Regions from separate parts of the Chryseobacillus diguaensis genome, predicted to be linked through region 2. Evidence: riboswitches for the same ligand, from Rfam matches in the RefSeq annotation. Region 2 holds a riboswitch; each other region holds the start of a gene.
What was found. A riboswitch is a leader RNA that binds a small molecule or an ion and turns the genes downstream of it on or off. The one in region 2 is predicted to bind S-adenosylmethionine.
Positions count from the first base shown of each region.

Region 1: it holds a riboswitch for S-adenosylmethionine, as region 2 does, so the genes downstream of both, metK (methionine adenosyltransferase) here and msrA (peptide-methionine (S)-S-oxide reductase MsrA) in region 2, are expected to answer to the same signal.
Region 3: it holds a riboswitch for S-adenosylmethionine, as region 2 does, so the genes downstream of both, ACOT8F_RS01550 (DUF2292 domain-containing protein) here and msrA (peptide-methionine (S)-S-oxide reductase MsrA) in region 2, are expected to answer to the same signal.
Region 4: it holds a riboswitch for S-adenosylmethionine, as region 2 does, so the genes downstream of both, ACOT8F_RS09620 (hypothetical protein) here and msrA (peptide-methionine (S)-S-oxide reductase MsrA) in region 2, are expected to answer to the same signal.

Region 1 covers NZ_JBMKNV010000003.1:682-8,304, forward strand. Annotated here, with positions in the region: gene pckA (phosphoenolpyruvate carboxykinase (ATP)) at 1-1,171, opposite strand, end outside; SAM riboswitch class I at 1,534-1,704, shown strand; gene metK (methionine adenosyltransferase) at 1,970-3,166, shown strand; gene ACOT8F_RS05120 (glycosyltransferase family 4 protein) at 3,334-4,476, opposite strand; gene ACOT8F_RS05125 (phosphatase PAP2 family protein) at 4,517-5,074, opposite strand; gene ACOT8F_RS05130 (gamma carbonic anhydrase) at 5,463-5,990, opposite strand; gene ACOT8F_RS05135 (alpha/beta hydrolase) at 6,171-6,968, shown strand; gene ACOT8F_RS05140 (tetraprenyl-beta-curcumene synthase family protein) at 6,971-7,623, shown strand, end outside.
Region 2 covers NZ_JBMKNV010000012.1:88,082-95,704, forward strand. Annotated here, with positions in the region: gene ACOT8F_RS16735 (FAD-dependent oxidoreductase) at 1-12, shown strand, start outside; gene ACOT8F_RS16740 (hypothetical protein) at 9-503, shown strand; gene ACOT8F_RS16745 (class I SAM-dependent methyltransferase) at 500-1,000, shown strand; gene ACOT8F_RS16750 (hypothetical protein) at 1,010-1,186, opposite strand; gene ACOT8F_RS16755 (organic hydroperoxide resistance protein) at 1,275-1,700, opposite strand; gene ACOT8F_RS16760 (MBL fold metallo-hydrolase) at 1,770-2,549, opposite strand; gene ACOT8F_RS16765 (FAD-dependent oxidoreductase) at 2,615-4,138, opposite strand; gene msrA (peptide-methionine (S)-S-oxide reductase MsrA) at 4,318-4,851, opposite strand; SAM riboswitch class I at 5,158-5,264, opposite strand; gene ACOT8F_RS16775 (thioredoxin family protein) at 5,350-5,670, opposite strand; gene ACOT8F_RS16780 (D-alanine--D-alanine ligase) at 5,859-6,944, shown strand; gene ACOT8F_RS16785 (UDP-N-acetylmuramoyl-tripeptide--D-alanyl-D-alanine ligase) at 7,062-7,623, shown strand, end outside.
Region 3 covers NZ_JBMKNV010000001.1:308,605-316,227, forward strand. Annotated here, with positions in the region: gene carB (carbamoyl-phosphate synthase large subunit) at 1-839, shown strand, start outside; gene ACOT8F_RS01520 (dihydroorotate dehydrogenase electron transfer subunit) at 836-1,609, shown strand; gene ACOT8F_RS01525 (dihydroorotate dehydrogenase) at 1,609-2,544, shown strand; gene pyrF (orotidine-5'-phosphate decarboxylase) at 2,513-3,232, shown strand; gene pyrE (orotate phosphoribosyltransferase) at 3,229-3,864, shown strand; gene ACOT8F_RS01540 (hypothetical protein) at 3,980-4,132, shown strand; gene ACOT8F_RS01545 (two-component system sensor histidine kinase NtrB) at 4,231-5,412, shown strand; SAM riboswitch class I at 5,913-6,018, shown strand; partial or broken gene ACOT8F_RS01550 (DUF2292 domain-containing protein) at 6,188-6,232, shown strand; gene ACOT8F_RS01555 (phosphoadenylyl-sulfate reductase) at 6,347-7,048, shown strand; gene cysP (sulfate permease) at 7,061-7,623, shown strand, end outside.
Region 4 covers NZ_JBMKNV010000005.1:33,582-41,204, forward strand. Annotated here, with positions in the region: gene ACOT8F_RS09605 (amino acid permease) at 170-1,516, shown strand; gene ACOT8F_RS09610 (hypothetical protein) at 1,555-2,139, opposite strand; gene ACOT8F_RS09615 (NAD(P)H-dependent oxidoreductase) at 2,386-2,844, opposite strand; gene ACOT8F_RS09620 (hypothetical protein) at 2,988-3,332, opposite strand; SAM riboswitch class I at 3,404-3,511, opposite strand; gene ACOT8F_RS09625 (hypothetical protein) at 3,572-3,787, opposite strand; gene ACOT8F_RS09630 (hypothetical protein) at 4,411-4,632, shown strand; gene ACOT8F_RS09635 (hypothetical protein) at 4,931-5,149, shown strand; gene ACOT8F_RS09640 (FMN-binding negative transcriptional regulator) at 5,155-5,769, opposite strand; gene ACOT8F_RS09645 (GNAT family N-acetyltransferase) at 5,790-6,695, opposite strand; gene ACOT8F_RS09650 (MFS transporter) at 6,948-7,623, opposite strand, start outside.

The DNA.
Region 1 (7,623 bases), on a different contig from region 2:
AGAAAGTAGCCTGTGGCGATGTAATGCCTCTTTCCGTACCTGCAAGCTTGCTCGTATAACCGCTCAAGAAATGGTACATAGCCTGTTCTTTCGTCAGCTTGCTGATTGGAGGTAGTACTCCGAAGGCATCAGCAGTCAAAAAGATAATCGTTGAAGGATGGCCTGCAACACTTGGCTTTAGGATGTTATCAATGGCTTCAAGAGGGTAGGCTGCACGAGTATTTTCTGTGTAAAAAACATGATCGTAATCAGCCGCTCTTGAATCATCATCCACAACCACGTTTTCTAAAACAGAACCGAAACGGATGGCATTATAAATTTGCGGTTCTTTTTCAGCAGAAAGATTAATGCATTTCGCATAGCATCCGCCTTCAATATTGAAAACGCCTCTGTTTGACCAGCCATGCTCATCATCTCCGATTAACTTGCGGCTGGCATCAGCACTGAGTGTTGTTTTGCCTGTGCCGGAAAGTCCGAAGAAAAGGGCCACGTCTCCCTCCTGGCCAACGTTTGCCGAACAGTGCATCGGCATGATTCCCTGTTCAGGAAGCAAATAGTTTATAATGGAGAAAATGGATTTCTTCATTTCTCCTGCATATTCAGTCCCTCCAATTAGGATGGTCCTTTTTTCAAAGGAGATAATAATGAAGGTTTCTGAATTTGTTCCGTCTGTCTCAGGATCTGCTTTAAAGTTTGGAGCGGAGATAATCGTGAAAGGGTTCTCATGTTTAAGCAGATCATCACCCTCCGGACGAATGAAAAGCTGATGGGCAAAAAGGTTATGCCAGGCAAATTCGTTCACAACCTGGATCGGCAAGCGGTATCTTTCGTCGGCACCTGCAAAACCTTTAAATACAAACAGCTCATTCTTTTCCTTTAAGTAGCTGACAACTTTGATATACAGTTTTTCAAAAGCCTCTTCTGTAATCGGCTGGTTTACTGTACCCCAGTCAACTTTATCCTCTGCAGAAGCTTCCTTAACGATGAATTTATCACGGGGCGACCGCCCAGTGTAAGCGCCTGTAGTTGCGCGAATAGCTCCAGTTGAGGTCAGAACAGCTTCATCTCTGGATAAAACCTTTTCAACGAGCTGTGGTACAGATAAGTTGTGAAAAACATTTTCTCCAGATAGTAATTGTGCAAGCTCATTTGTGATTGTAATTGTATTCATCCACATACCCTTCCTTTGCTTGGTAGTCACTGCTCTAATCCTATTTGTACCAATAATTAGCACTATTGGTCATTTACTCATAAATAGTATAACACATTTAAGTGAATAATCTATACTAATTAATGCGATTTATGCCAAAGCTGTTCATTTGGTACGACTAATTATCAAATCCCATGTTTAATTGGTTTTTGGGACAGGTTTATGTTTTATATAATAAATCATCTCATTAATGTTTTCTGCAAATTCATAGAAAAACCTTTAAAAATTTCTCTTTTAATAGAACCTTCTAAAAAAAATAGGGCGTGTCATTTTTTGTTGACAATTGACAGAACTCTGGGGTAATATATGACTTTGAACGGATTCTCTTATCCCGAGCTGGTGGAGGGACAGGCCCTATGAAACCCAGCAACCTGGTTATCGAAAAAAAACGCTTTGGAATGGCAGCACAAAAAATAGTGTGTGCCAATGAAAAAGCCTTTTTTCAGGCAAAGGTGCTAATCTGAGGCAAGGCAACAGGCCTTGAACGATAAGAGCGAAAGGCAGACTACAATCCCTTTCCTCTTTAGGAAGGGATTTTTTTGTACTTCTCTTTTCTTACAAAGCAGTTAGGCAAGCTTTGCAGAAAAGAGTTAGATGAAAAATGCTCAAGGATTTATCTGATTCCAAATTATAACCAGACGTTTCAATCTAACTTTTCATTTTAGAAAGATCGTTTAAAAGGTAAAGATAAAAGGGAATGAGTTCCGTCTCAGCAAGAAATCATGTAACCAAAATAAATGAGTCAAAGGAGGAAACAGAATGACAAAAAATCGCCGTCTATTTACATCAGAATCTGTTACGGAGGGACATCCGGATAAAATTTGTGACCAAATTTCAGATTCCATTCTTGATGCCATCATTGCAAAAGATCCGAATGCGCGTGTAGCTTGTGAAACATCCGTTACAACTGGCCTTGTCCTCGTTAGCGGAGAAATTACTACAACAACCTATGTTGACATTCCAAAAATTGTCCGTGAAACAATTAAAGGAATCGGCTATACTCGGGCAAAATACGGATTTGATGCAGAAACTTGTGCTGTATTGACTTCCATCGATGAACAGTCTGCTGACATTGCAATGGGAGTGGACCGCGCTCTTGAAGCAAGAGAAGGACTAATGACAGATGCTGAAATCGAAGCAATCGGTGCAGGAGACCAGGGCTTAATGTTCGGTTATGCCAACAACGAAACAAAAGAATTGATGCCTCTTCCAATCTCATTAGCTCATAAGCTGTCTCGCCGTCTTACAGAAGTACGCAAAGAAGAGATTCTTCCTTACCTTCGTCCAGATGGTAAAACACAGGTTACAGTTGAGTATGATGAGAACGATAAGCCTGTTCGTATTGATACAATTGTTATCTCTACTCAGCATCACCCTGAAATAAGCCTGGAGCAAATTCAGCGGAATCTGAAAGAGCATGTGATTAAACCAGTTGTTCCTGCAGAGTTGATTGATGAAAATACAAAGTATTTCATTAACCCTACAGGCCGCTTTGTTATAGGAGGTCCTCAAGGGGATGCTGGTCTTACTGGCCGTAAAATTATCGTAGATACTTATGGCGGTTATGCTCGCCACGGCGGCGGTGCATTCTCTGGTAAGGATGCTACTAAGGTTGATCGTTCAGCAGCTTATGCTGCACGCTATGTAGCTAAGAACATCGTGGCAGCAGGTCTAGCAGACAAGTGTGAAGTTCAGCTTGCATATGCCATTGGGGTTGCTCAGCCTGTTTCCATTTCGATCGACACTTTTGGTACTTCAAATGCAACTGAAGAGCAGCTTGTTGAAGCAGTTCGCGAAAACTTTGACTTGCGTCCTGCAGGCATTATCAAAATGCTTGATCTTCGCCGTCCAATTTATAAACAAACAGCAGCTTACGGACATTTTGGCCGTAATGATCTTGATCTTCCATGGGAGCAAACAGACAAAGTGGAAGCACTGCTTGCTTCCGTTAAATAATCGTCTTACATCCAAAAGCCTGGGAAAAAAATTCCCGGGCTTTTTTGAGTCCACTGAAATATTCCCGGTACGAAAAAAGCCTTTAGCCAATGTAATACGGCCTGAGGCTTTTTCTAAACAGTCATTTTTTGAAACATGATCATGTATATAAGCTTGGAATAATGGCGTTACGCATAACGAACTTCATCAAGCTCAATCAAAACATCTTCGTATTCTTTTAAAAGTCCGTCAAAAATTTGGTCCCATGTCTGTGAGAGAGCATATTTTCTGGCATGATATTTCATTTCCTTACGAAGACCTTCATTGCCCAGCAATCGGCCGATTGTTTGAATGAAATCTTCTGCATTTCTTGGTTCGCATAATGAACCGGTTCTGCCTTCTTGTACGATGTTCTTTACACCGCCTGAATTTGCGCCAACAACTGGCGTTCCGCAGGCAAGAGCTTCCAGTACAACATTTCCGAAGGTTTCTGTTGGAGATGGAAATACAAATAAATCAGAACCCGCGTACAGTCGCGCAAGATTTTTGCCGCTTAAATAACCGGCGAAGGTCATATTATCCGGCGCCTGCTTTTCCATCTCGGTCTTGGAAGGACCATCTCCGACAATGACCCAATGAACTTTGTCTTTCATGGATGCCGGGAGCTGATGGGATATCTTCATCAGTGTTTCAATATCTTTTTCAGGAGCGAGCCGGCCTACATATGTTAAAATATATTTTTCTTTAATGCCGTATTCATGATGAAGATCAAGATCTTCAAAATCGGGCTTGAATAGGGAGCAATCAACCCCGCGGCCCCAAATATGAAGATTGCGGAAACCCTGTTTTCTCAGCTGATCCTTTGTTTCCATTGAGGGAACAAAAATTTTCTGGAACGGTCTGTGAAACCAGTGCATATACTTCCATAAAAATTTCGAGAAAAATTGCAAATCATAATAGTCAAGGTATTGATCAAAATCTGTATGATAAGAGCCTACAACTGGGATATTCAATTTTTTCGCATAGTGCAGTCCGCAGAATCCGATGTTAAAGGGTGTAGCTATATGGATGAGGTCAGGCTGAAATTTCTGAAGCTCTGCCTTGACCTGAAGCATATTGGGCCACGCTACCCTGCATTCCGGATATAAAAAGAACGGGAAGCTGGCAAATCGGTGAATATGACTGGAAAAAAGGGACTCCTGTGTGCTTTCAGGAGCGAAAACTTTGTATTCATGTCCCTTTGTATCTAAATAATCAGTGAACCGTTTTAATGTACGCGCAACTCCGTTAACATCAGGAGCATACGTATCTGTAAATAATGCTATTTTCAATTGAATCCCCCCAGAGCTTAAGATCGGACCAAATCTCTTTTTAGGACAACATCTGGTTTGAAATAATCTGACTTACGGCCAAAAAGCTTAACATGCTTGTGGAAGTTCCCAGTAAGAAACCTGCAAGAACATCCGACGGGTAATGAAGGCCAAGATAGATCCTTGAAAGGCCAACGCTAATTCCAAGCGGGATCAGAACAATAGCAAGACCGGGCATAAACATAAGGAGCGGGACAACGATTGAAAAAACCGCTGTAGTGTGCCCAGAAGGGAATGAATGATCCTCCAAAGGATTTGCAGGAACTTTTGTTTCATGAAGTGTGATATATGGACGCTTGCGCGGGTAGAGTTTTTTCACGATGGCAACTGGTATATGGCTGAGCGCAAGAGCTGCTGCACTCGCGATTCCTGCAAAACGCAACGCTCCTGAAGTAAAAATAATAAGGAAGAGACAAACAAAAATGGTTGAAGCAGCTCCGCCGACATGAGTAATATTCCTGAAGTAAAAATTCAAAGCTTTACGGTCAAAATGACGGTTCAAGCTGCGAAACAGTCTACATTCAAAATGATACATGTTTGCAATGAGTTTAGTCTTCATCATAGATGCTCCTTTACCCCTTTTCTTATCATTGTAAGTTAGAAATATTTAGTTAATAATAAGATATTGTAAAGAATTCCAATCATTTCTTTGCAAATTCTTTAAAAATTTTTAGAGAAGAGTAAAAAGGGTTTCTTTTTATGTTTTTCGTCTTATGAAGCGTTTTTAAAAAAGACTGTTTTCGCAGAGATTGTTGTTTTTCGTACATGCTTTTATCACGCATATAGACTAGCATCGGGGCATCTTTTTTTAAAAGTTTTTGCCATCCCAATGGTTTCAAGGACTATATATAGAATCATGAGCGACAAAGCTTAAGAAAAGAGGCTTAAAAAAGCCGGTGATTTATTTTATGAATCATCCGGCAATGATAACATAAACATAAAGCCTTTTATGAAGAATGAGTTATAGAATTGGTGTTTTTATACAACTGTCCTTTATCAACGTATTCCTGCCGGATCCGGTTCATATCTTTTAAGTCCTCTTCCGTCAGGGTTCGGACGACTTTGGCAGGTCTGCCGAATGCCAGGGTGCCAGGAGGTATTTTTTTTCCTTGAGGAACTAAGCTGCCTGCACCTATAAAAGCACCCTCGCCTACTTCGGCACCATCAAGAATAATGGAGCCCATGCCGATAAGAGCATGCTTTCTAATAATGGAGCTGTGAAGGATGACTTGGTGGCCCACAGTAACCTCGTCTTCAATAATGAGGGGATTATCAGGACTTTGATGAAGGCAGCATTGATCCTGAATGTTAACGCGGTTTCCGATGATGGTAGGGGCCACATCTCCCCTGATCACTGTGTTGAACCAAATGCTTGACTTATCACCAATTTCAACATCCCCTGTAATAGTGACAAAGTCAGCAATGTAAGCTGAATCGGAAATTTTGGGGATGATTCCTTTGTAAGGATAGATCATTTGAATATTCATTCCTTTCAAATTTGTGATGCTTTCTTTATAATAGCAAATATTTACACAGGATATCAGGTGTCTCTTAAAAGGAAAACCGTAAAATCATTTGCTTTTAAAGAGATTTACATAAGAGTTAAACGCTCTTAATAACAGCAGAAAATTTATAACAGCAGGAGAGTGGATACGATGTGGAAATGGCTGGCTGAACGCCCGAAAGGTGTAATTGTTGCCGTACACGGAGCAGCAGAACATCATAGAAGATACAGATGGCTGATTGAGATGTGGCGCTGTTCGGGATATCATATTATTATGGGAGATCTTCCCGGCCAGGGTACGTCCACAAGGCAAAGAGGCCATATAGACTCTTTTGATGAATATATAAAAGAAGTGAATGATTGGATTACAGAGGCCGGCAAATATGAGCTCCCCGTGTTCCTGCTCGGGCACAGCATGGGCGGATTGATTGTGATCAGGTCTCTTCAGGAAAAACATCATTTGCTGAGCGGAGTGATCCTTTCATCCCCATGCCTCGGAATTGTCAATAAACCAAACCCTGCGCTTGATTTACTGTCAAAAGGATTGAATATGATTACACCTTCTTTCAGACTGAATTCGAAACTCAGCATCGATATTGCGACCCGCAATAAATCAATCCGTGATGAGGATGAAAATGACTCGCTGTACGTTACCAAGGTTTCAGTGCGCTGGTACAGGGAATTAGTAAAAGCTATCGAAGAAGCTCATACAAAAATCAAAGACTTTCCTGATGTCCCGGTTCTGCTTATGCAGGGCGGAGATGATAAAATAGTAGAGAAAATGGCAGTCAGATCCTGGTTTAACCGGCTGGATGCTCTGGAAAAGTCCTACAAAGAATGGAAAGGCTTCTACCACGAGATCTTTAATGAACCTGACCGTGATAAAGTATTTAACATGGCAAAGCATTTTGCAGATTCACACTTGCCGGAAAGTGAATGGAGTGAATAAGTATGAATATCCCGGGGAATCCTCTTGGGTTAATGACAAAAGTCTATAGGGAGGTATTCCCGATTGTTCATGAATATCTCGGAAATTGGAGGGAAAAGGCTGAAAGCATTCCCGACCCGGAGCTTAGAAAACAGGCATTGGCAAGTATAGATTCTAAAAGCTTTCACTGCGAGGGCGGAAGTATTCTTGCCATTCTTTCTGGCCCTTATTTGAGAGAGTGCATTGAATTTATTGTTGCTTATCAGACCATCAGTGATTATCTCGATAATTTATGTGACAGAAGTACAAGTCTTGATCCTGTCGATTTTAGAATGCTTCATCAGTCGATGCCGGATGCTCTGACGTGCGGTGCTGAAACAAAAAATTTTTATCAATTCCGAACAGAGCAAAATGATGGCGGCTATTTAAATGATCTCGTTTCAACGTGCCAGCGGATCCTAAGGAATCTTCCTGAATACGATCTGATTAAAAGCCATCTGCTTGAGCTTTCCGGCTATTATTGTGATCTTCAGGTACATAAGCATGTTACATTTGAAGAACGGGTTCCCCGTCTGGAAAACTGGTTTGAAGGGCATCGAAAGCAGCTGCCTGCTATGGAATGGTACGAATTTTCCGCATGCGCCGGTTCGACATTAGGGATTTTCTGTTTAGTTGC
Region 2 (7,623 bases):
AGAGCCAGATGATCATCAGCGATTATGTCCGTGTCTTAAAGGCAAGGGAATGGATGAAGCGTAACATGCCGTTTTTATACTGCTGGCATGCATATGTAGGGTATGAGCTGGATTTATATGAAGCTTTCAAGAAGCCTAAAACCATTAAAGAGGCTGCTATGGAGCTTTCTCTAAAAGAAGATCTTCTGGAGAGGTGGGTGGATGTCGGGATTACCATTCACTACTTAAAAAAGGCATCAAAAGAACGTTTCAAAACAGCAAAAAGCTTTATGCTTCCTTCAAGCAAAAAGGACCCAAGGTCAACAGGCGTTCTTCTGAAAGAAATGATGGAGCTGCATATCCCAACGCTTCTGAGTTTTCCCGATATTATGCAAACAAAAGTTAAACAAACGTTTGATCATTACAGCATGGCACAGTTGTCGCCCAAACGTCTTCCTTTCTTGAGCATCTTGCATTCCCAAAAATATCCTATCTCATTAAAAAACACAATGTTTCCCACATGATTGATGTCGGCTGCGGTCATGGAGGCTATTTGCAAAAACTATCAGCTGTCTATCCTGATTTACAAATGCTTGGAATAGAAGTGAATGAAGAAGTAGCAAAAGAAGCAGGCAGCCGGTGCAGAGAGTGTACGAATATACGGGTTGAATGTGCAGATGCTATTGAATATCACCCAAAAGAAAAAACAGACTATGTCATGATGAACAATTTACTCCATTATCTTTCTCCAGAAATGAGAAAAGCACTGTTTATTCAAATGACTCAGTGGCTTGGAAAGGAAGGAATAATCTCAATTATAACACCTATTCAGAATTCCCGTCATGGCAAACAATTCTCCAGTGCTTTTAACAGTTTTTTTGCTGCCTTTGATAACCTGTATCCTGTCCCGGAAAAATCCGATTTAAAGGAAATTGCTGATTTGATTCATATGAAGATGACCGATTTCAGACCAGTGGTGAAAGAAGGAAGCTGGTACTTTCTTACAATGAAGCGGAAATAGACTGAATCTTCACTTTTTCTTCCTTCTGTAAATAACCGTAAGAATAAACATGATCAGCACAACGCTAAATGCAATAACGGAGAGGGTGCCGACCGTTCTTCCGCCCTTTAACGAAAAGTTAATGGCTGCATTTGCAGCTGTGAATATAAGGATAAGAATATACATGGCTTTTTCAATGCCCTTCAACGTTTATCCCTCCAAAGAAAAGACGGAAATGCGAGTGTGCAATTCCGTCTTTTCTTTCTGTTATTATGCCTAAAATGATGAAGAAAAATTATGCGCCTTTGGCATTAAGCGTTACTTCTACATTCCCGCGTGTTGCTTTGGAATAAGGGCAAACCTGATGGGCTGCTTCAACTAGTTCTTGAGCTTTTTGATCATCTACGCCTTTTACCGTTACATCAAGCTGAACCGCAAGCTTAAAGCCGCCATCCTCTTCGTCTTTGCCGATGGAAACATTTGCTGTAACTTCTGTTCCTTCCACATGCTCCTTTTTGTTTTCAATAACAAGGTTTAATGCGCCATCAAAGCAAGCGGAGTAGCCGGCTGCAAATAGCTGCTCAGGATTTGTGCCTTCTTCTCCTTTACCGCCCATTCCTTTTGGTTTAACAAGAGTAAATTCCAAGAAACCATCTGAAGATTTTACATGTCCTTCACGTCCGCCTTGTGCTGTTGCTTGTGCAGTATACATTGCTTTCATGATTCATTTCCTCCTCTAAAATAGGTTTTATTGAATCAAACAGCATTAGGGCTGTTTTTTCCACAAATACTAACTATTCACATACTTCCCGTGCTTAGGCACCACTTCTGTCCGGAAATGGGTTTTCATTTCCTCCAGTTCAGACTGAAGCTTTTCGCCATACATTGGCTTACCGTGCCCTGTAATAACCGTTTCTGGTTCCAAAGCACAAAGCTTCCTGACGGAGTTTTCTGCCTGGATCCAATCAGTTGTGAAATAAGCAGGCGGGCCATGTACTTTTGTCGCTTGAGAGGCAACAGCAAAAAATGATTCTTGTTTAACTGTCGTAAAAGCATCACCTGCTATAAGAACTTTATCCGTTTTTCGATAAAAAGAAACATGTCCATGTGTATGACCTGGTGTATGAATCCATTGAAAGTCTTCCAAAAAGGGCACAGACCCATCTTCAGGAAGGGGTTTTCCCTTATTTCCAAGATCAATGCTTTTCCTCGGATAAAGAGGAGATAAGAGGGACATAAGACCTTTTCCGACCGATGGATCAGGCGGACTGTAGTTTTTTCTGCCAGTAAGATAAGGCATTTCGAGCGGATGAGAATAAACAGGCACATCCCAAATTTCCACAAGCTTTTTTAAAGCTCCTATATGATCAAAATGACCGTGTGTTAATAGAATAGCTTTTGGCTTAGTGTTAAACCATTTTCTGGCTGTCCGTAAAATGGCGGAAGAAGCATCACCAACTCCGGCATCAACCAAAACCCAATCTTTTCGGTCGTTAGAGGAAACAAAGATGACATTGGCAATGAGGGTTCGAAGGTAATAAACATTTTCAGTCACTTTTGTTTTTGCCATTGCTTTTCTTCAGCTCCTTTTTAAGTCAGGACTGTCTTTCAACTATTACTGCTGTGAAATCAGCCTCATTCGAGTTTCTTCAATGGTTTGTCAGCAGGTCCTTCCACAACGTCTCCATTCACTGAATAACGGGAGCCGTGACAAGGGCAATCCCATGTTCTGTCTCCATTATTCCAGGCCACTTCACAGCCAAGATGGGTACAGGTAGCGTCAACAACGGTCACTTGCCCGTTCTCATCCTTGTAGGCAGCTCCTTTTTGGCCGTTATACGAAACAATAGCTCCTTCGTCTGGATGAAGTTCTTCTATTTTCTTGCTCGCTGTGCTGAGCTTGCCGCCAATTAGATGCCCTGCAACATTTGTGTTTTCCGCGACAAATGTTTTAATGCCGGGATCAGCTTTAAAACGGGAAGGAGTAAACAGCTCTGAATAAGGGTTTTCTTTTTCAAGAATTGAGTCCCTGATCATTTGGGCAGCAACTGTGCCAAATGCCATACCCCATTTACGGAATCCGGTGGCAACCAGGATATTCGGATGGCTCTCTGTCAGCCTGCCGATATACGGAACTTTATCTAGGGTAAATAAATCCTGCGCCGACCACCTGTATAACGTTTCCGTTAATCCAAGGTCTGTCTGGCCAAAGGTTTTCAGAGCTTCATAATGCTTCATCGTATCTTTGCTTTGTCCCGTTTTATGGCCTTCCCCGCCAATGAGGATCAGTTTTTCACCATTCATTGGCGTATATCGGATCGAACGCTTCGGGCTGTCGGCACTTAAATACATGCCGCCAGGAAATGGTTTAGCTATTTTCGCAGCAACCGTATAAGAGCGTTCCGGGTGCATTCTGGCAAAATAAAAGCCATTGCCCTCGTAGAAAGGAAAATGTGAGCAGGAAACGGCATATTTGCATGTGATTTTATGGCCATCTCCAGTGATCACTTTGGCAGGAGAACCATCCTCAACATCCACTGCTCTTGTATGTTCATAAATTTGGCCGCCCATCGATTGGATCTTTCCAACAAGCGGGATCAGGTATTTAACAGGGTTGAACTGCGCCTGGTTTTTCATCACTATTCCGCTGTGAATCGGAAGGCCGATCGGCAGTTCGCTGACATACCCGCCCGGTATGCCGAGCTTTTCATAGGCGTGAAGTTCTTTTTCAATTTTGCTTGCGTTTTTCTCTTCAGTCGTATAAACAAATGCATCCTCATCCGAAAAATCACATTCAATTGATAACTCTTGTACGAGCTGTCTCATTACCTGCAGCGCTTCATCGTTTGCCTGATAATACGCACGCGCTTTTTCCGTTCCGAAGTGATGAATCAACTCATCATAAATGAGATCATGCTGAGCTGTAATTTTAGCCGTTGTGTGCCCGGTCGTTCCATTTACGACAACATCCGATTCAAGCAGGGCAACTTTCAGCCCTTCTTTTGCTAGAAGGTAAGCTGTTGTAATACCGGTAATTCCTCCGCCGATTACTGCAGCGTCAACTTCAATATCGTCAGACAAAGCAGGGAAGGATGGGGGCTGAACATTCACTCTCCAATAAGGCTCAGGACTATGGGGCAGATTGCTGTTAGCTGTCACGAATTCTCCTCCTAATAAAAATCTCTCCTTGGTAATTTTTCCAAATAAAGAGAATACATGTATGGGAATTTCCCTTTCATAAATGAGCTCAAACAGATTTAAGAACGATGCGGGATAATACAGGAAAACAAAAAAGCATGGAGAACGGCTCCATGCTTTCTGAATAAGCTCTTATTCATTTATTTTTCCCAGTTTTCTTTCAGGAATGCTTCCCGTCCTGATTCAACGCGTTCCGCTTTGTATTTTTCCGGATTCTTTTTATAGAAATCCTGATGATATTCCTCTGCTTCATAAAAAGGCTCTGCTTTTTCGATCGGTGTAACGATCGGTTTTCTAAAGCGGCTGCTTGCAGCTAAGGCTTCCTTTGAAGCTTCAGCTTGAGCCTTTTGCTCCTCTGTATGATAATAGATGACTGTTCGGTAAGAATCGCCTCTATCTATAAACTGGCCGCCAGCATCTGTCGGATCAATCTGCTGCCAGTATAACTCCAATAATTTTTCGTAGGGGAAAACTTTCGGATTGTAGCGGATCTGAACAGCTTCTGCGTGTCCTGTGCCGCCTTCCTTTACTTCTTCATAAGTTGGATTATCTTTATGGCCGCCGGTATATCCTGATACAATGCCCAGGATTCCGGGAAGTTCATCAAAGGGTTTTACCATGCACCAGAAGCAGCCTCCAGCAAAGGTTGCTAGTGCTTCATTCTTGTTGTTCATTTCTATTCCTCCAAGCTTTCATTGTGAAAAAGTCTTTTATTATGGCTCTTTTCTTAAACTTTGTGCTTTCTCATCTATATTAGATGATTGCGGGCCAATATACCGTTGTGAATTTTAAGAAAAGATGCCATGAAGTTAGTCTTAATACGTTTTCTATAAGATATTACGAATAGCAACAATCTCTGCAGAAACAGCCATTATTATTGCCTATGCTCATTAAACGGCAAGTGAAAGTGCCTAAACTGAAAAACCCTCTCTTCTTAAATAAGAAGAGAGGGTTTTTAATTCGTCCATAGGGCGGCTCTCCTCTTATCTCTCAAGCATTTAATTGCTTGCAGGAATTGGCACGGTGTCACAAAGATCCGCTGCCGAGGTTTCGCAGGGCCATGTCCCTCCACCTCTCACGATAAGAGCTATATATTTATTTCCTTAAAAACTTTAGTTAAGCAAATGGTAAAAGGTTTTTGATTTTTTGTCAACGATTTGTCCTTGCTCGGCTTATGCCAGTTTCTCTGACAAAAACTCCTGAACCTGCTCAGGTGATTTGGCGTTTGCACTGTGAAGATGGCCGAGCTTTTCGCCGTTTTTGAAGATTAAAATGCTCGGAATACCCATTACCTGATAGTTCTCAGCGATTTCAGGGAACTCATCCTTATTAATTTCATACCATTTATATTGATTGTATTCTTCAAGAATATCACCTATGAAGAGATTCATTCTTGTGCAATCAGGGCACCAGTCAGCGAAAAATTTGATCATAACCTCTATGTCCTGGCTGATGATGCTCCCAAATTGTTCTGCAGATGTAATTTTTTCCATTAAATGACCCTCCTTGATTCTCGGTTTCTCTATTTTAATATAAATATGGCTAATTATCCGCTTTTTCGTCTTTCTGTCCAAAAAAGATCTTCTAAAACGAATGTTATAAAGATTTGCTTGGTTATCTATAACAAGAGACTTGAAAGTGATAAAATAGGTAAGATGAATTTTTCTTAGGAGGAAATCGAATGAAAACCAAACTTGGGCTAGTATACGGCGGCAAATCTGCAGAACACAATGTTTCCATGCAAACTGCACTGGCCGTTATCAATGCACTGGATACCAATAAATTTGATATACATCCAATATATATTACGGAAAAAGGCGAATGGATCCGTGCCAAGCAGCTGGAAGGACCTGTTTCCAATGTCTCCGCGCTAAAGCTTGAAAGAGAAGGAACCGCTGTTTCCCCAATGGAGTTAAACGGTGAGCTTTTCCCTGCGGGAAACGAAAACAGCAGTGAAGCCATTGATGTTGTATTCCCGCTTCTTCACGGACCGAACGGAGAAGATGGAACCATTCAAGGAATGCTGGAGCTTTTGAATATACCTTATGTCGGCAATGGAGTTTTGGCGTCTGCCGGAGGTATGGATAAAGTTGTCATGAAGCAGCTATTTGCCCAGGCAGAGCTTGCGCAGGCAAACTATGTTTGGTTTATCAGAAATGACTGGAGAAAAGATCCGGAAGCAGCCTACAGCATGGTGGAAAAAACGCTTGGATATCCTTGCTTTGTCAAACCGGCAAACCTTGGTTCAAGCGTAGGGATAAGCAAATGCAAAGACCGCGAAGAGCTGGCTGCAGCATTTGCAGAAGCATTTGATTATGACCGGAAAATTATTATAGAGGAAGCTGTTATCGGCCGAGAGATCGAAATAGGCGTTATCGGCAATGATGAGCCTGAATGCTCGGTTACAGGCGAAATTGCTCCTAAAAAAGAATTTTATGACTATAAAGCTAAGTATGAAGATGCTGATACAGATTTGATCATTCCAGCTGAAATTTCTGAAGAAGAATATCAGCAAATTAAGGAAATGGCAATCAAAGCATTTAAAGCCATTGACGGTTCCGGGCTTGTAAGGGCTGATTTCTTTTTAACAAAAGAAGGCAATGCCCTTATCAATGAAGTCAATACGATGCCTGGCTTTACCCCATTCAGCATGTTCCCGCTTCTATGGAATGAAAGCGGACTTGAATACCCGCAGCTGATTGAAAAGCTTGTTAATCTGGCTCTTGAACGTCATGAAGAAAAGCAGCAGATTAAACATACCTTTTAAGCTGGATAAAAAATAGGCGCGTGAAAATCAGAGAACACTATTCAGCAGTGAATAGTGTTTCTTCTATAGGTCTTACATGAGCTTAAGAAGCTTTTAATAAGAAAGGAGCGACCTGAAATGATCCAAAACACATTAGGCGAAATTCAGGAAATGGCATTTGGCAGGGGGCTTGACAAAAAGTTTTCTGATATGGCCATTAATGGCGTAACAACAGACTCCAGAAATGTTGAGGGAGATGCATTATTCATTCCTATTAAGGGTGATAAGTTTAATGGCCACCATTTTGCAGAAAAGGCCATATCACTTGGGGCTGCTGCAGTATTATGGGAGGAAAGCGAACCCAATCCGCCCCAAAACATTCCTGTCATCTATGTGGATGATACGCTTATAGCTTTACAGCAGCTTGCAAAAAGCTACAAGGAAAAAATCGGGGTAAAAGTAATAGGAATAACCGGCAGCAATGGGAAAACAACAACGAAAGATCTTGTAGCTTCCGTCTTATCAGAAGCTTATTCTGTACATAAAACTAAAGGGAATTTTAATAATCATATCGGTCTTCCTCTAACTCTCCTCAGCATGCCGCAAACGACAGATGTTGCTGTTCTTGAAATGGGAATGAGTGCGAGGGGAGAAATTGAACTGCTTTCAGAAATCGCAAATCCTGACGCGGCCATTATCA
Region 3 (7,623 bases), on a different contig from region 2:
CTCTTTCTCAAGCTGTGAAGCAGAAAATCATAGACTACACAATGAAACTGGCGAAGGGACTAAACATCATCGGGCTTTTGAATATACAATTTGTTGTTTCAGGTGATGACGTTCACGTACTGGAAGTGAATCCGCGTTCAAGCAGAACAGTTCCTTTCCTGAGCAAAATTACTGGAGTGCCAATGGCCAATATTGCAACGAAAGCGATCTTGGGCAATTCCCTTCAAAGCCTCGGATACAGCAGCGGATTACTGTCAGAAAAACCAGGAGTTTTTGTTAAAGTACCGGTATTCTCTTTCGCCAAGCTTAGAAATGTCGATATTACACTCGGGCCTGAGATGAAATCGACAGGTGAAGTAATGGGGAAAGATTGGACTCTTGAAAAAGCACTGTATAAGGGTCTTGTCGCTTCCGGAATACACATTCAAAATCATGGTGCTGTTTTATTGACGGTCGCTGATAAAGACAAAGAAGAAGGTGCTGAACTGGCAAGGCGTTTTCACCAGATCGGCTATCAAATCATTGCTACAAGCGGAACGGCAGACTACTTGCATGCAAATGGTGTTCCATCGAGGCTTGTAAATAAAATAGGGGAAGAGCCCGATTTGTTAGATGTTATTCGAAATGGGGAAGCTCAATTTGTTATTAATACATTAACAAAAGGGAAGCAGCCTGAACGGGATGGATTCAGAATCAGGAGGGAATCAGTTGAGAACGGTGTACCATGTCTGACTTCACTAGATACAGCTAAAGCCATCGTCAGAGTCCTTGAATCTATGAATTTTTCAAGCGAACCGATGCCAAAAGAGGAAGAGCTCCAAGAGGTGAGCCTCGCATGATTATAAATGAAAAAATGCTCGTTGTTTCTCATTCCGAAATTGCACTGAATATTTATGAGCTGCGTCTCAGGGGTGAACTGGTATCAAACATTACCAATCCTGGCCAGTTTGTACATGTGAAGGTTTCTGATGGCTATGCACCGCTTTTAAGAAGACCAATTAGCATTGCAAAAGCAGATAAACTGGAAAATGAAATGGTGCTGATCTACAGGAAAGAAGGGGAAGGAACGGCTTTGTTATCCCAAAAAACAAAAGGCCAGCTTATCGATGTGCTGGGACCTCTTGGCAATGGGTTTAAGGTTGGTTCTGAATATAATGGCAAACAGGTGCTGCTTACTGGAGGGGGCATCGGTGTACCTCCTCTTTATGAGCTGTCACTGCAGCTAAAGAAATACGGTGCAAACCCGATCCATGTACTTGGTTTTCAAACGGAATCCGCCAGTTTTTACGAGGAAAACTTCAAGGCAGCAGGCGAGACTTATCTGGCCACCGCTGATGGATCAACTGGCATAAAAGGATTCGTAACAGATGTCATTGAGGCTAGACAGCTTGAATTTGATGTTCTTTTCGCTTGCGGTCCTTCTTCGATGCTCAGGGCACTGAAAGAAAAGTTCAATCATAAAGAGGTTTACTTGTCGCTTGAAGAGAGGATGGGCTGCGGAATTGGAGCATGTTTCGCCTGTGTTTGCCACATTCCCGATAGTCCTGAAGGGTATGTAAAGGTTTGCTCGGACGGACCAGTATTTCATGCAAAAGAGGTGGTCATCTGATGCTCGATATAATGCTTCCAGGCCTTAATTTAAAAAATCCGGTAATGCCAGCCTCAGGCTGCTTTGGATTCGGAAAAGAATTCGCGAATCTCTATTCTCTCGAAGAGCTTGGCGCTATTATGATTAAAGCAACTACAGAAAGCCCCAGATTTGGCAACGAAACGCCGAGAGTAGCGGAAACACCTGCAGGAATGCTTAATGCCATTGGCCTGCAAAATCCTGGACTTGAGGCAGTGATTGAAACAGAATTGCCGCGCCTTGCCGAATACAATGTTCCGATTATAGCCAATGTTGCAGGATCAACGATTGAGGAATATGCAGAAGTAGCAAAGGCCATTTCGAAAGTACCGAATGTCTATGCCATTGAGCTGAATATCTCATGCCCCAATGTCAAAACAGGAGGAATTGCTTTTGGAACAGATCCAGTTATTGCGGCAAAACTGACGAAGACGGTAAAAGAGGTTTCAGAAGTCCCCGTTTACGTTAAGCTTTCGCCAAACGTATCAAGTATCGTTCCCATAGCGAAGGCGATTGAAATGGCAGGTGCAGATGGCCTGACTATGATTAACACACTTCTTGGCATGAGATTAGATCTTAAAACCGGAAAACCGGTTCTTGCCAATAAAACAGGGGGTCTTTCCGGTCCAGCTATTAAACCCGTGGCGATCCGAATGATCTATGAGGTGAAAAAAGCAGTCAATATCCCGATTATCGGGATGGGAGGAATTCAGACAGCAGAGGATGTTCTTGAATACTTTTATGCTGGAGCAAGCGCAGTGGCAGTGGGTACAGCCAATTTCGCTAATCCGTTTGTATGCCCGGAAATCATTAAGGCGCTTCCTGAGCTGCTTGAAAGACATGGATTCAGCCATATTTCAGAATGCATAGGAAGGAGCCACAGAAATGATCGAGAAGCCGTTTATTATCGCTCTTGATTTTCCAAATAAAAAAGAAACGATGGAATTTCTTAATAAAATGGGACCTGAATCCCTTTACATAAAAGTCGGTTTGGAACTGTTTTATCAGGAAGGTCCTTCTATCCTTTATGAATTAAAAGAAAAAGGGCATCGTTTGTTCCTTGATCTAAAACTGCATGACATCCCGAATACTGTCATGCAGGCAATGAGGCGCCTCGCCGGCTTTTCGCCGGACATGGTAAATGTTCATGCTGCAGGAGGAAAAAGAATGATGGAAGCAGCTATTGAAGGACTGGACGCTGGAACCTGTTCAGGTTCAGACCGTCCGCTTTGTATAGCTGTGACTCAACTAACAAGTACCTCACCTTCACAGCTGAAAAATGAGCTTCTCATTGAAAAGACGATGGAACAGACTGTGCTGCAATATGCCCGATTAGCGGAAGAAAGCGGAATGAATGGAGTCGTTTGTTCCGTGCATGAAGCTGATGGTATTTATCGCAGGTCAAGCTCCTCTTTTCTAACTGTAACACCTGGGATCAGGCAGAAAGATGATACCTTAAATGACCAAATTCGGGTGGCTGATCCAGAAACAGCCAGGAGGAAAAATGTTTCAGCAATAGTGGTAGGCAGAAGTATCACCAAATCAGCGGATCCGCTTGAAGCCTATAAACAGATGAAAAATCAATGGGAGGGCATTACGGTATGAAAAAAAAGCTAGCCGAGGAATTATTGAGAATAGAGGCAGTCTTCTTGAGACCAGATGAACCATTTATTTGGTCAAGCGGAATCGCCTCTCCTATATATTGCGACAACAGGCTGACCCTTTCCTATCCGGAAATACGAAAAATGATTGCCGAGGAAATGGCAAACAAAATTATGGAGAAATATCCTGAAGCAGAACTGATTGCAGGGACGGCAACAGCCGGCATCCCCCATGCTGCATGGGTGAGCGATCTGCTGAATCTCCCGATGTGCTATGTAAGAGGAAAGGCGAAGGAACATGGGAAAGGAAACCAAATTGAAGGGAAAGTCGCCACCGGACAAAAAACAGTCGTTATTGAGGATCTTATCTCAACCGGCGGAAGCTCTATAAAAGCGGCAGAGGCCCTAATGAATGCAGGAGCAGAGGTTCTTGGAGTAATCGCTATTTTCAGTTATGAACTGGAAAAATCGATTCAAATGTTCAGGGAGGCAAAGCTTGAGGAAGCTGTTTTAACAGACTACACTACCCTTATTGAAACGGCTAAAGAACAAGGTTACATTAATGCGGAAGAACTCGAAAAGCTAAAAAAGTGGCGCGAAAATCCAGAAACACTTGCCTGGCAGGAAAACGGATGATTATTGAGATTAAAATGAAAGAACCGGTGCATCACCGGCTCTTTTTAATGGATTAAAAAAATATTAGATGTATTTTGTATATATATAATAAAATAGTTTTAAACGGTGCTGAAGGATGATGAAGCAGTTTATTCGGAAAACGCCAAAAATTGCTGGTGCAAACGGCAGTGAGAACCTAGAACAGATGAAAGCCAATTGCCTGACCAGTATATTTGTTTATCAAAAGGAAGAACCGGATTTTATTGGTAATGAAGTAATCCTATTGTAAAACAAGGAATTTAATGAATGTTTGCATTGTAAAAAGAAAGAAATTGTAATATAGTTTAATAGCAAAAATTTTTAGAAATATCCAAATGAGGTAATTCCATGAAAGACAATTTTGAACAGAAACTTGAATCTCTGAAAAAAGAAAATCTTATGCTGCGGGAGCACTTATTATCTTTATATCATAATGGAACAAGTCATTTACCTATTGATAAACTAAGGATTGCTGAAAATGAAAAAGACAGCATTTATCATATTTCAGAATGGCAATTCCTTTTAGCGGAACCATTTTTCTCGCCATTCATGGATCTTTCGCCAAATCATCTTGTAATGATCAACTCTGAAGGCATTATAACGTTCATGAATGCCCAGACTGCAAAAGATTTTCATGTTGATCCGAAGGATATGATCGGAAGGCATATAAGAGAATTGCTGAAAATACCTGATGATCAGATTATGCTGCTAAAAACGTTACATACTGGCCGGCCCATTAAAAGAAAGGAAGTTCTGGACAGAAATTATGGCATTAATTCAACCAGTATTTTTCGGAATGAAAAAGGAGATATTTTTAGAGTGCTCGGCTATTTTCAATTTTTAAATAGCTTTCGGGATGCTGAAAAGGATGCCTTATCAGGAAGAATAGCTGCAGGTATTGCTCATGAAATCAGAAATCCTCTTACAACCGTCAAAGGCTTTCTTCAAATTTTAAAAGATCAGATTCAACCTGAATATGCTGCTATATTAGAAACTCTTTTACTGCCGGAAATAGACCGGGCTAATAAAATTATCAGCGATTTTCTCGCTGTTGCTAAACCAGCTGAGACAGCAACTGAACTTTTGCCTGTAAGCGGGTTTCTTATCAATTTTATCGGAAACTTTTTAAACAGCGAAGCACACCTCCATAACGCTTTGATCCATTACCATATTGAAAAAGAAGCTGAAGACTGCATCATCAAGGGAAACAAGGAAGAGCTTCTTCAAGTATTCATAAATCTGATGAGAAATTCCATTCAGGCAAGAAAAGACATCCCTTTAGAAATCAATCTTTCTGTTAAGAGGGAAAACCATAAGATCAGTTTTTCTTTTTCTGACAATGGAAGAGGCATCCCCAACGAAATGCTGCCTCACATTTTTGATCCGTTTTTTACAACGAAAGATGAAGGTACAGGCCTTGGGTTATCTTTATCAAGAAAAATTATTGAAAACCATAAGGGAAGTATGAAAGTTAAAAGCAGTACCAATGGAACTGTCTTCACTCTTGTATTTCCCATTTACAGTGAATAAAAGTTATCCTTCTGCCTTGTCCAATTCAGGACGGGCTTTTTTGTATTCAGAAAAAGCTATTTTTATTGTTCAATTTCAGGTTATGTTTAAGTGCGTGAAGCTCTTTTTTCATTAAATGGGAAGCCTGTTTTTGGTCCTTTAAATGACAGTACATTTTAGCGCTTGATTCATTCTTGGCATGCAGTGTTTCTTTTATTTTTTCAAAGTGGCTTTTAGCTTTTATCTTTTTTTTATCCCTTTCCGTGATCTTCTTAGTATAATCAGAGTTTTTAGATAACAAAGTGTCTTTAACTGAAGAGTAAAAGGTTTCCTTCAAATGATTCCCTTCCTTCGTAATTTGTTATCTATATTTTTATGCAAAACCCATTTTATTGATAATTCATTTGGTGAAAATATAGGTATTTTGAATGATTATTTAAAAAATATTAATCCAATCAGTTAACTCGGGTTGACTATTACCTGAATTATGCTAAAATTTAAAAACATGATAGTTGATGAACTACTTATCAAGAGCGGCGAAGGGAACTGGCCCTGTGAAGCCCGGCAACCTGCAGAAATGTAAGGTGCTAACTCCAGCAAAATGGAAACCATTTTGGAAGATAAGGTAATAGGTATTACCTCACTAGTCTTTCCGAAGTGGAAGGATTTTTTTACATTTATAAAGGAGGGACATCTTAGAGTGGGGGAACAAGACCAAATCCATGGATTGATTGGCAAAATAAGGGATATGCTCAATGCGATGAAATATCCATTACCTTGGTGATCCAGGATTTGAAAAGTGATTCAGCTTGAAAAAAATGAAAAAGTCCGCCTGAAATGACGGTGCTTAAACGAAACAAATTGCGGATACAGATTGCTGACTAGACAAACTTAAGGCGGTCCCGGCCTTTCAACTGGGAAGCAAAGACCATCTATTTTGTATGGAGGAATAATCATGCTCACTTACCAAAATTGGATAGAACCGGATGCTCAATTCGAGGATCAGGATGTCAAAACGGAAGCATTAAATGTTTTACGCTGGGCTTATGAGACATACGGAGAGGACCTTGTGTATGCATGCAGTTTCGGAATCGAAGGAATTGTATTGATTGATCTGATTGCACAGGTGAAGCCAGATGCTGAAATCATTTTTCTGGATACCGATGTCCATTTTAAAGAGACTTATAAACTGATAGAGGATGTGAAAAAAGACTATCCATCTTTAAATATCAAAATGAAAAAACCTGATTTAACTTTAGAAGAACAGGCAGAAAAGCATGGAGAAAAGCTTTGGGAGACCAATCCTAACCTTTGCTGCAAAATACGGAAGGTCATTCCGCTGCATTCTGAACTGACAACAAAAAAGGCTTGGATTTCTGGTCTTCGGCAGGAACAGTCTACTTCCCGCAAAAATGTTCAGTTTTTGAACAAAGATGAAAAATTTGCAAATATAAAAATTTGTCCGCTTATTCATTGGACATGGAAGGATGTATGGCGCTATGCCCATAAAAACAATCTTAAATACAATGTCCTCCATGACAGAGGCTTTCCAAGCATCGGATGCGAGCCTTGCACACAGCCAGCATTTAATGAAGAAGACCTCCGTGCAGGAAGATGGACCGGATCTCAGAAAACAGAATGCGGGCTTCATGGGTAAGGGAACATTATGATGGCGTCCATCGCAATTATCATCAGCCTGTTCTTTGCACTGAATATCGGAGCGAGCGGGGCAGCTGCTTCAATGGGAGTTGCCTATGGAGCAGGTGTTATCAAAAATAGAATCATAGCTCTTTTGCTCTGTGCTGCGGGGGTTATCACTGGCGCTGTGATAGGCGGAGGCGAAGTAGTTAAAACGATCAGTTCAGGAATCGTTCCCAAGGACCTGATCACTGTAAATATTGTCATAATCATTATCAGTTCAGCAGCTCTTTCTTTATTTTTAGCTAACATTATGGCTATTCCGCTTTCTACAAGCGAAGTAACGGTTGGAGCCGTTGTAGGGGTCGGGGTTGCCTTTCATGTCCTTTACATCAAATCCATTTTTGTGATTGTATCCTTCTGGATTATCATTCCGTTTGTGGCCTTTTTGATCACTTACTGGCTGTGCAAGCTGCTTCACAAAATAGCAGGGAAGAGAGGAGCAGCCTTCGGCGGTATAATGAGCATTCTTCTGATTATTGCTGGGTTCTTTGAAGCATTCTCAGCTGGTATGAACAACGTAGCGAATGCAGT
Region 4 (7,623 bases), on a different contig from region 2:
TTGGATTTAAATGGACGAATTTGCTTCAAGCATAAACTTCCATTGACTGTATAAGATAGAACTATTATACTATCAAAGTATTGATCACTTAACTGCACAAAAGCATAAAAGCGTTCAAGTAAAAAAGACTCAGCAATTATTTTCTTTTATTCAGGAAGGCAGGAAAAGCATGGAACAAGAACAAAAGCTAAAAAAAGGGCTTTTACCGAGGCATGTCCAATTTATTGCCCTCGCAGGTATGATAGGAACAGGAATTTTCAAAGGCAGTTCTGATACACTTAGTCTTGCTGGACCAAGTGTGATCTTTGCATACTTAATGGGAGGGCTGCTTCTCTTTATCGTAATGGCCGCTCTTGCAGAAATGGCTATTGTTTACCCGAATATCAACGTGCAGAATCTGATTTCGAAGGCATTCGGCACGCAGGTTTCCTTTATTGTCGGATGGCTCTATTGGATTAATTGGCTGATTGTAACCATCGTAGAACTGCTTGCAGCAGGAAGCTTTCTTCAATTTTGGTTTAACGGAGCTCCGCTTTGGCTCTTAACGTTAATTTGTACTATTTTTATCATTGGTATTAATTTGATTCAAGTAAAATATTATGGTGAATTTGAGTTCTATTTTGCGGGCATTAAAATTATTACGCTGACTGTCTTTATCATTTTAGGCTTGTGCATTCTTTTCGGCATAATTCCAAGTCCAATCCATGAACCTTTTTCCAACTATACAGCCCATGGAGGATTCTTTCCTAATGGAGCTGGAGGTATGCTCAGTGCTTTTCTGGTTGTTACGTTCTCCTACGGGGGAGCAGAACTGATCGGAGTTGCTGTAACGGAGACGAAGGATGCAAAAAAAGTCTTGCCGAAAGTCATTAAAGGCACAGTGATCAGAGTTATTCTTTTCTATATACTGCCTATCTTCATCATTTGCGGCCTTATTCCATGGGATAAAGTTTCAGGACAGGATAGCCCCTTTGTTCAGGTTTTTACCATTACAGGACTGCCAGGTGCTGCCCAAATTATGAACTTTGTATTATTAACAGCCGTTTTGTCAGCTGCTAATTCAGGAATCTTTGCAACTTCCAGAACACTTTATTCAATGGCAAACAATGCGGAAGCTCCTAAAAAACTTGCTAAAGTGACAAAACTAGGAATTCCTGTCAACGGAATTTTATTAACAGCTGTTTGTCTGACAATTGGCGTTTTTCTTGCTTATAAAACACCAGGCGAAGTCATCAGCTATTTAATGACAATTCCAGGTTTTACCATTATTTTATTATGGATAAGCATTTGTCTTGCCCAGCTTAAGCTTAGAAAAAACTATTCGGAAGAACCTTTTTTTAAAGTAAAATGGGCACCCTACACAACAATTGCTGCAAGCCTCGCACTCTTCATTATCTTTATTTCTTTTGTTTTTAATAAAGATAATCTCATTGGAACAACCGTATGTCTGATTATTTTGGCTGTGCTGATTTCCTTTTCTTTCTTGTACCGGAAAAAGAATAACAGCCTTTCATAGAAAAAAGGAGCTGACTCTGATCAGCTCCTTTTTTGCGTTTATATTTTAAAATAAGGACTGTTCAGTCCTCTTATAAACATGCCGTAATCAATCACTACTATGTCATTTTCTTCTGATAAGGCGACGTTTGCCAGCCGCAAATCGATCGGGATAATTCCGTTCATTAAGAATTTTACTTCCAGCTCAACTAATGTCCTTACATGCAAAAGTGTAAGCGGGACTTTGCGGCACATCTTTTTCATGATAATCCAGCCATGACCTGATTCTATAACCTTACAGAGATTCGGCTTAACATGCCTATTGCAGCTTTTATATATTTGAGCTTCTGTTTCATTACTTTTATAACCCCACTCAGAAAGCGCTACTTTCAGGACAGTCCCATTATTCAAGTCATATACAATACGGTTGAAACCATTTCCAATAACAGGATATTCCAGTTTCAATACTTGTTTGGAAACTTGAAGCTTTTGATGAATAAGCCGATGCTGTCCCATTTGTGCAATCCAGGCGTGAATCGAGCTGATTTGTTTAGTCGTAAGAATCCTGCTCTGATCATTTTGCTGCTTCGGGCTGTTTTGCTGAATTCGTCTTCTGTATTCCTCTTCTTCATTCACAGGGTACATTCCAGACGTCCCTCGCCTTCTGCCATTAAATACTATAGTATATTTTTGTTTTGGGAAGTTGGCAGGGCTGATCCTAGACCATACTGGAGGCTTGCTTGCCAGGTAGATACAAGTATCAGTGAAAAAAATCGATTTCAATAAAATTTCCTTGTCTCTATAACGAAATAAAGCTGACTCGCAAATACGGCTAAAGAACGGAATATCGCAAGTCAGCCGCTTCAAAAAGCTGATATCATTACTTCCCCTTTATTCAGGAATGCTCTTCAGCTTCTTGGCAATCTCAATAAATTGTTTCAGCTGGTTGCTGATTCTTTCTTCAAGGTCTGCTTCATTGATCGGCTCAAGCGGGCTGGTTTTATCAATCTGTGGATCTGTCAGGTATACGCCTCTCAAAATGGTTTGGGCATGCAGTGCTGCAAGCAATGGCTTAAAGGAATAGTCAATTGCAAGCAAGTGTGCCTGGCTGCCTCCGATCATTAATGGTTTTTCTTTAAGGGCATCCCGGGGCAAGAGATCAAGCAAGGTTTTTAATACGCCGGAATAGGCCGCTTTGTAGACTGGTGAAGCAATGATTACACCATCTGCCTTTTGGATGCTTTCAGCAATTTCCCTTACAGTTGGATGATCGTATTCTGCCTGAACCAGCACCTTCGGATCCACATCAAGAACTGAAATTCCTCTCACTGTATGGCCATCGCGTTCCAATTTATTCTTTAAATGATTTAATACAATTGTTGACCTGGATTCAAAATAGAAGGGCTTCCTGAAATAGTAACAATTTCACTCATCTGCCTCTTCCCCTTTTGCGAAATTAGCATTTCTTGGTATAGCTGCCTTATGACAGTAAGCTAATTGGTGAACGATCCTTTGGCTGAAGTAATCTTCTGAGAAATGTCTATGCGCTGATTTTTCAATTCAATTGCTTTTTCTTGAAGCTTTTCTTTTTCATAACGGTCAAGCTGCTGTCTTAATTGACCATAAATAGCCAGCAATTGTTCATTAATCTGATCAAATCTCTTCCATAATTTCTGTTCATGTTGCTCTTCCAATTCTTTGATGACGAACTGATCTGCCAGATAAAGCTTTTCTAAAATCTCTTCCTGCCACTTTTCATCCCCTGTATTTTTAGCATGTAAGTACAGATCCAGATAATCATTTGTCCAAGCTTCTTTCGTTTGTCTGAAGTTTTTCACTGTATTGACCTCCTATGAATATAAGAAAAAACCTCTTCATAAGAAGAGGTTTTCTATTCAGAAAGGTCCTCCCCTTATCTTCCAGAGCATGCGCTCTGATGGATTTAGCACCATTCAGTCTTAAGACTGTGGTTGCTGAGGCTTCATAGGGCCAGTCCCTCCGCCTCTCTGGATAAGAGATTTTAACGTTTTTAAGTTATATGAAATTTTACGCAGTTTATTCCAAGATGTCAATACATTTATGCCATTTTTTCTTTCATTTCCCTCATCATGTTCATCATCATCGTTGTCATTTCATCTGATTCCTGCATTTTTTTCATCATCATGTCCATGTCCATTTCACTCATCATGTCCATTTCTTTCATCTTTTCCATCATCATGCTCATCGTTCTCATTTTGCCGAGCATGTCTTCCATCATTGTCATCATCATCATATTCATCATCATTTTGTCCATGTTCATCTTCCTCTCAAAAAGTGATCAGAATCGTCCATTTACAAGGTTCCCTTAATAGGGAATTTTAAACATATGAGGTGAGCAGCTTCTTCATTCAATGCTTGCTGAAAGGGAAGAAATGAAGACTTTATAAACGGAGATTTTTTCATCTGCAATGGTGATGCTGTTCCTTACTGTTCAACGAAGTTCAATGCAAGTTCTTTTATAGAAGGTCCTTCTCATGAACTGAAAGTGAATGGGCTGGCAATGCAAGCAAAGGTCTTAGCTCCTGCTGCCACTGAAACAAAGATTGCCCAGCATTCAATTTTAGATATGGATGATTTTTAATACGGGGTTGCTGAAGTACCATACTGCAAAAGAAATGCTTAAGTCATGCTTGATCTTCATGATAGTGAAAAGGTTGTTGGGATTGTCGACGTGGAAACCTATGAATTCCAATTGAAAAATCCTATTTATCCTAATGTAACAAGGTCAGTTACAAGAGAGTAGGACAAACAGACCTGTAGCATAGATAGTTAGCTGCAGGAATTTTCTTTTTAAAAAAATTTCCCGTTTCCGGTATATTTCTCCTAAAAGAGGGTATTAATCCATGGAAGAATTAAACGTTGAGGGAGAATAGGAAAATGAGTATAGCGATTATTCAAGTGAAAGAACCGCTTACGGAAGAAAAGATTAATATGATAGAGTCCAGGCTTTCTCAGACAAATGGAATTGAAAGAGCGTTAATAGATGTGAAAACAGGCAGTATCCGAGTTGAATATGACGGGCTGAAAATTGTACCTGAACTCATGATGGAAGCATTAAGCAAGCACGGGCTGGAATCGGAGGAACTTCAAAACGTTTAAGGCTCTACACTTAAATTTTGTTGCATTTTTCTCTATATAAGACAATTCCGAACAAGTAGCGAGCCGCGAATTGTAAGAAAAGATGCCGCGAAACTAATTTTATACTTTTTATAATCACATATGAATAGCAGCAATATTTTGTGAAAACAAGCCATGTATAACCAAAGTGCCGCCTTTAAAAGGCGGCCGTTTTTATTTGAAAGATCTTCCCTTTAGCTGCTCTAATTCTGGTTTTTCAGTATATCTTTCCTTAAATGATTCATACTAGAAACCAGAATAGGAAAGGAGTGTTCCTCCAATGAATTTTCAGGAAGATGAAGTTCAGTTAGACGAACATGGTAATTACATTGTTCCTCCAGCTAAAATGAAAGAAGTACTTGATTATGTTACCCAGTTAAATAACAAAGTAGATGAAATGCGAGTCAGCATGGAGGAAAAAATTTCTTATTTGGAAAATGGTACTGACTGGCAGACGATAAGCAGAAAAGCTTTAATGAAAAGGAATTACCGGAAATAAGGAGGTCAAACACCTTTCGCATTTTTTTCCATCAATTCAGCAATTGCTCTGCTGTTCTCGCTTCCGATCTCTTTCAAATGCCTGGCCACTGCCAATTGACGATCAGCAGAATGATTTTGACTCAGCTTCCACTTGCCTTCCATCCGGTCAATTTTAAGAATAAAACCTGTTATTCCCTTCATCATACCATCTAAATAATGAGAAGGAAGATTTTCCATTTTATACGGACTGCTGGCATCTTCGTATTTTGACACGAGCATTGTTAAGCTTTTTTTGAGTTCTTCAGGATCTGTTATAAGCACTATTTTTCCATACACGTGAATACTGACATAATTCCAAGTGGGCACTGCTTTATGCGTTTCATACCAGGATGGGGAAATGTAGGAATGCGGTCCTTGAAAAAGAGCCAGAACCGTTTTATCCAGAATCCCTCTCCACTGGTCATTCGCTTTAGCAAAGTGACCATATAGACACCCGTTTTCTCTATCCAGAATGAGAGGGAGATGAGTCGCCACAGGTTCATCTTCAAAATTAGAAATAAGTGCTGCAAATCCATTTTGTTCCATAAATTCGTAAATAACATCTGCCTTCTCTATTTCAAAATCCTTCGGTATATACACTGTTATCCCCCATTTATCACTTATTCAAATACCATGAACGCTTGTTTCAACGGTGTCCCATTTGGCGCTGCAGCTTCTTTAAACTCAGCTTTTTCCAGCAAATGGATCAGGAGTTCGTTTGAACTCGGCAAATTATAGGTTGTTTTATGATAGGATATTCCAGGCGGAAAAACCTCATTCAGCAAGTTCAATAGGATTTCCTGTTTATTATCCTCTGTTTCACTTACTTTGCATTGGTATAATACCACTGCCGAAAGCTTCCCATCTTCATTAAACCTTCTTTGATAAATGGCATATCCAATTTCCTTCTGTAAATCATTCTTCACGATAACCGATTCTCCGCTGCACAAAAAATTCCAGCGTGTTTGCCATGGAACCTCTGAATCATAAAAGGACAGCTGTCCCGCTTCATGTGGTATGCCATAGTGTTTAGAGAAGACTTTAGAGGCCTTGAACACATTATCCGGCATAGCACCTTTATGTTCAAAAAATAAAAGTGTATCTTGAAATTTATAACCGCAGCGCTCATAAAGGCGGATGGCCTTTTTATTAACACTGAATGCTTCAAGACTTGCTGAATCCACCCCTTCTTTTTTATAAAGCTCGAGGGTTTTGTTAACGAGCACTCTTCCTACTCCAAGGCTGCGGTAATTCACCGCTACACTTGTTCCTCCATTCCATGCTCTCTTTTTTCCATTTATCCTCTTTATTGCATTTAAAATAATTCCCACTGGTTCGCCTTGATCAAAGGCCACAAAGGAATAATCAGGAGATAATCCCATTTGACCCATCCTGCTGATCAGCTGATCTGCACTTAATTCGATGGGTGTGTAATAATCTCTAAATCCCTTATTCCAAGCTTCTAATGCTTCTGCAATCGTACAATGGCTGAATGGCTTTATTTCAACTGTTTGAAGTGTTTCCATCGTTCTTCCCCCATGGTTATGACAGATTTTCATTACCTATTCGACAAGGCTCTTTTCTTAAACTTTGTTGTTTTTTCATGCAATTAAGTGAATATAGATCATGAATACACCTGCGTATTTTAAGAAAAGATGACACAAAGCTAATCTTTATACGTGTTTTAAGACCATACGTTCAGCAACAATGTTTGGCACAGCCTTCGACAAAGAACAGAGAAAATCCTTACACATACAAGATGCTTTTAAAAAATTTCTTTACATTCCTTCTTTCACTTCCTTCTTCGTAAACAGAATAAAGAAGAACATATAAAGAGAAACAATGGCGAGGAAAATGGTAACCAGCTCAATAGCTAAATGATCCATAATTCCCCCTGTAATGAGCGGAAGAATGATACCTCCTATTCCCCCTGCTGCAATAAGGATACTCGTATTACGATCTGTACTGCCTTTTAACATCTCAGTTGCATAGACAAGGGAAATTCCAAAAATACCTGCCATTAAAAGACCCGTTAACCCAATGATCAAATAACCCGCCCATAAATTGGTAACAAACGATAAACTAGCCATAAATATGGCGGCACCGATGCAGCAGACAGCCAAATACACGGAATAAGTAAACCTTTCAGCGAGATGACCGGAAAACAGCCGGCCTATAACCATAGCCGTCCAGAAAAATGTCACACTGAAGGTTGCCAGAAAAGGAGCTGAGCCGAGCTTTTGGATAAGAATAGAAGGCAGAAAGTTCATAATACTGACTTCCATACCGACATAAAAAAGAAAAAAAAGTACGAAACCTGGCAAATAGGCTGTTTTTCCGTAGTGAATAGGCTGTCTTTCTGGCTGTTCTTTCTTTTCTTCTGCATTCTCTGAAACAACACCTTGTAAAGAAAGCTTCAGCCAGAATATCACGAGCAGTAACGAATAGATGAAT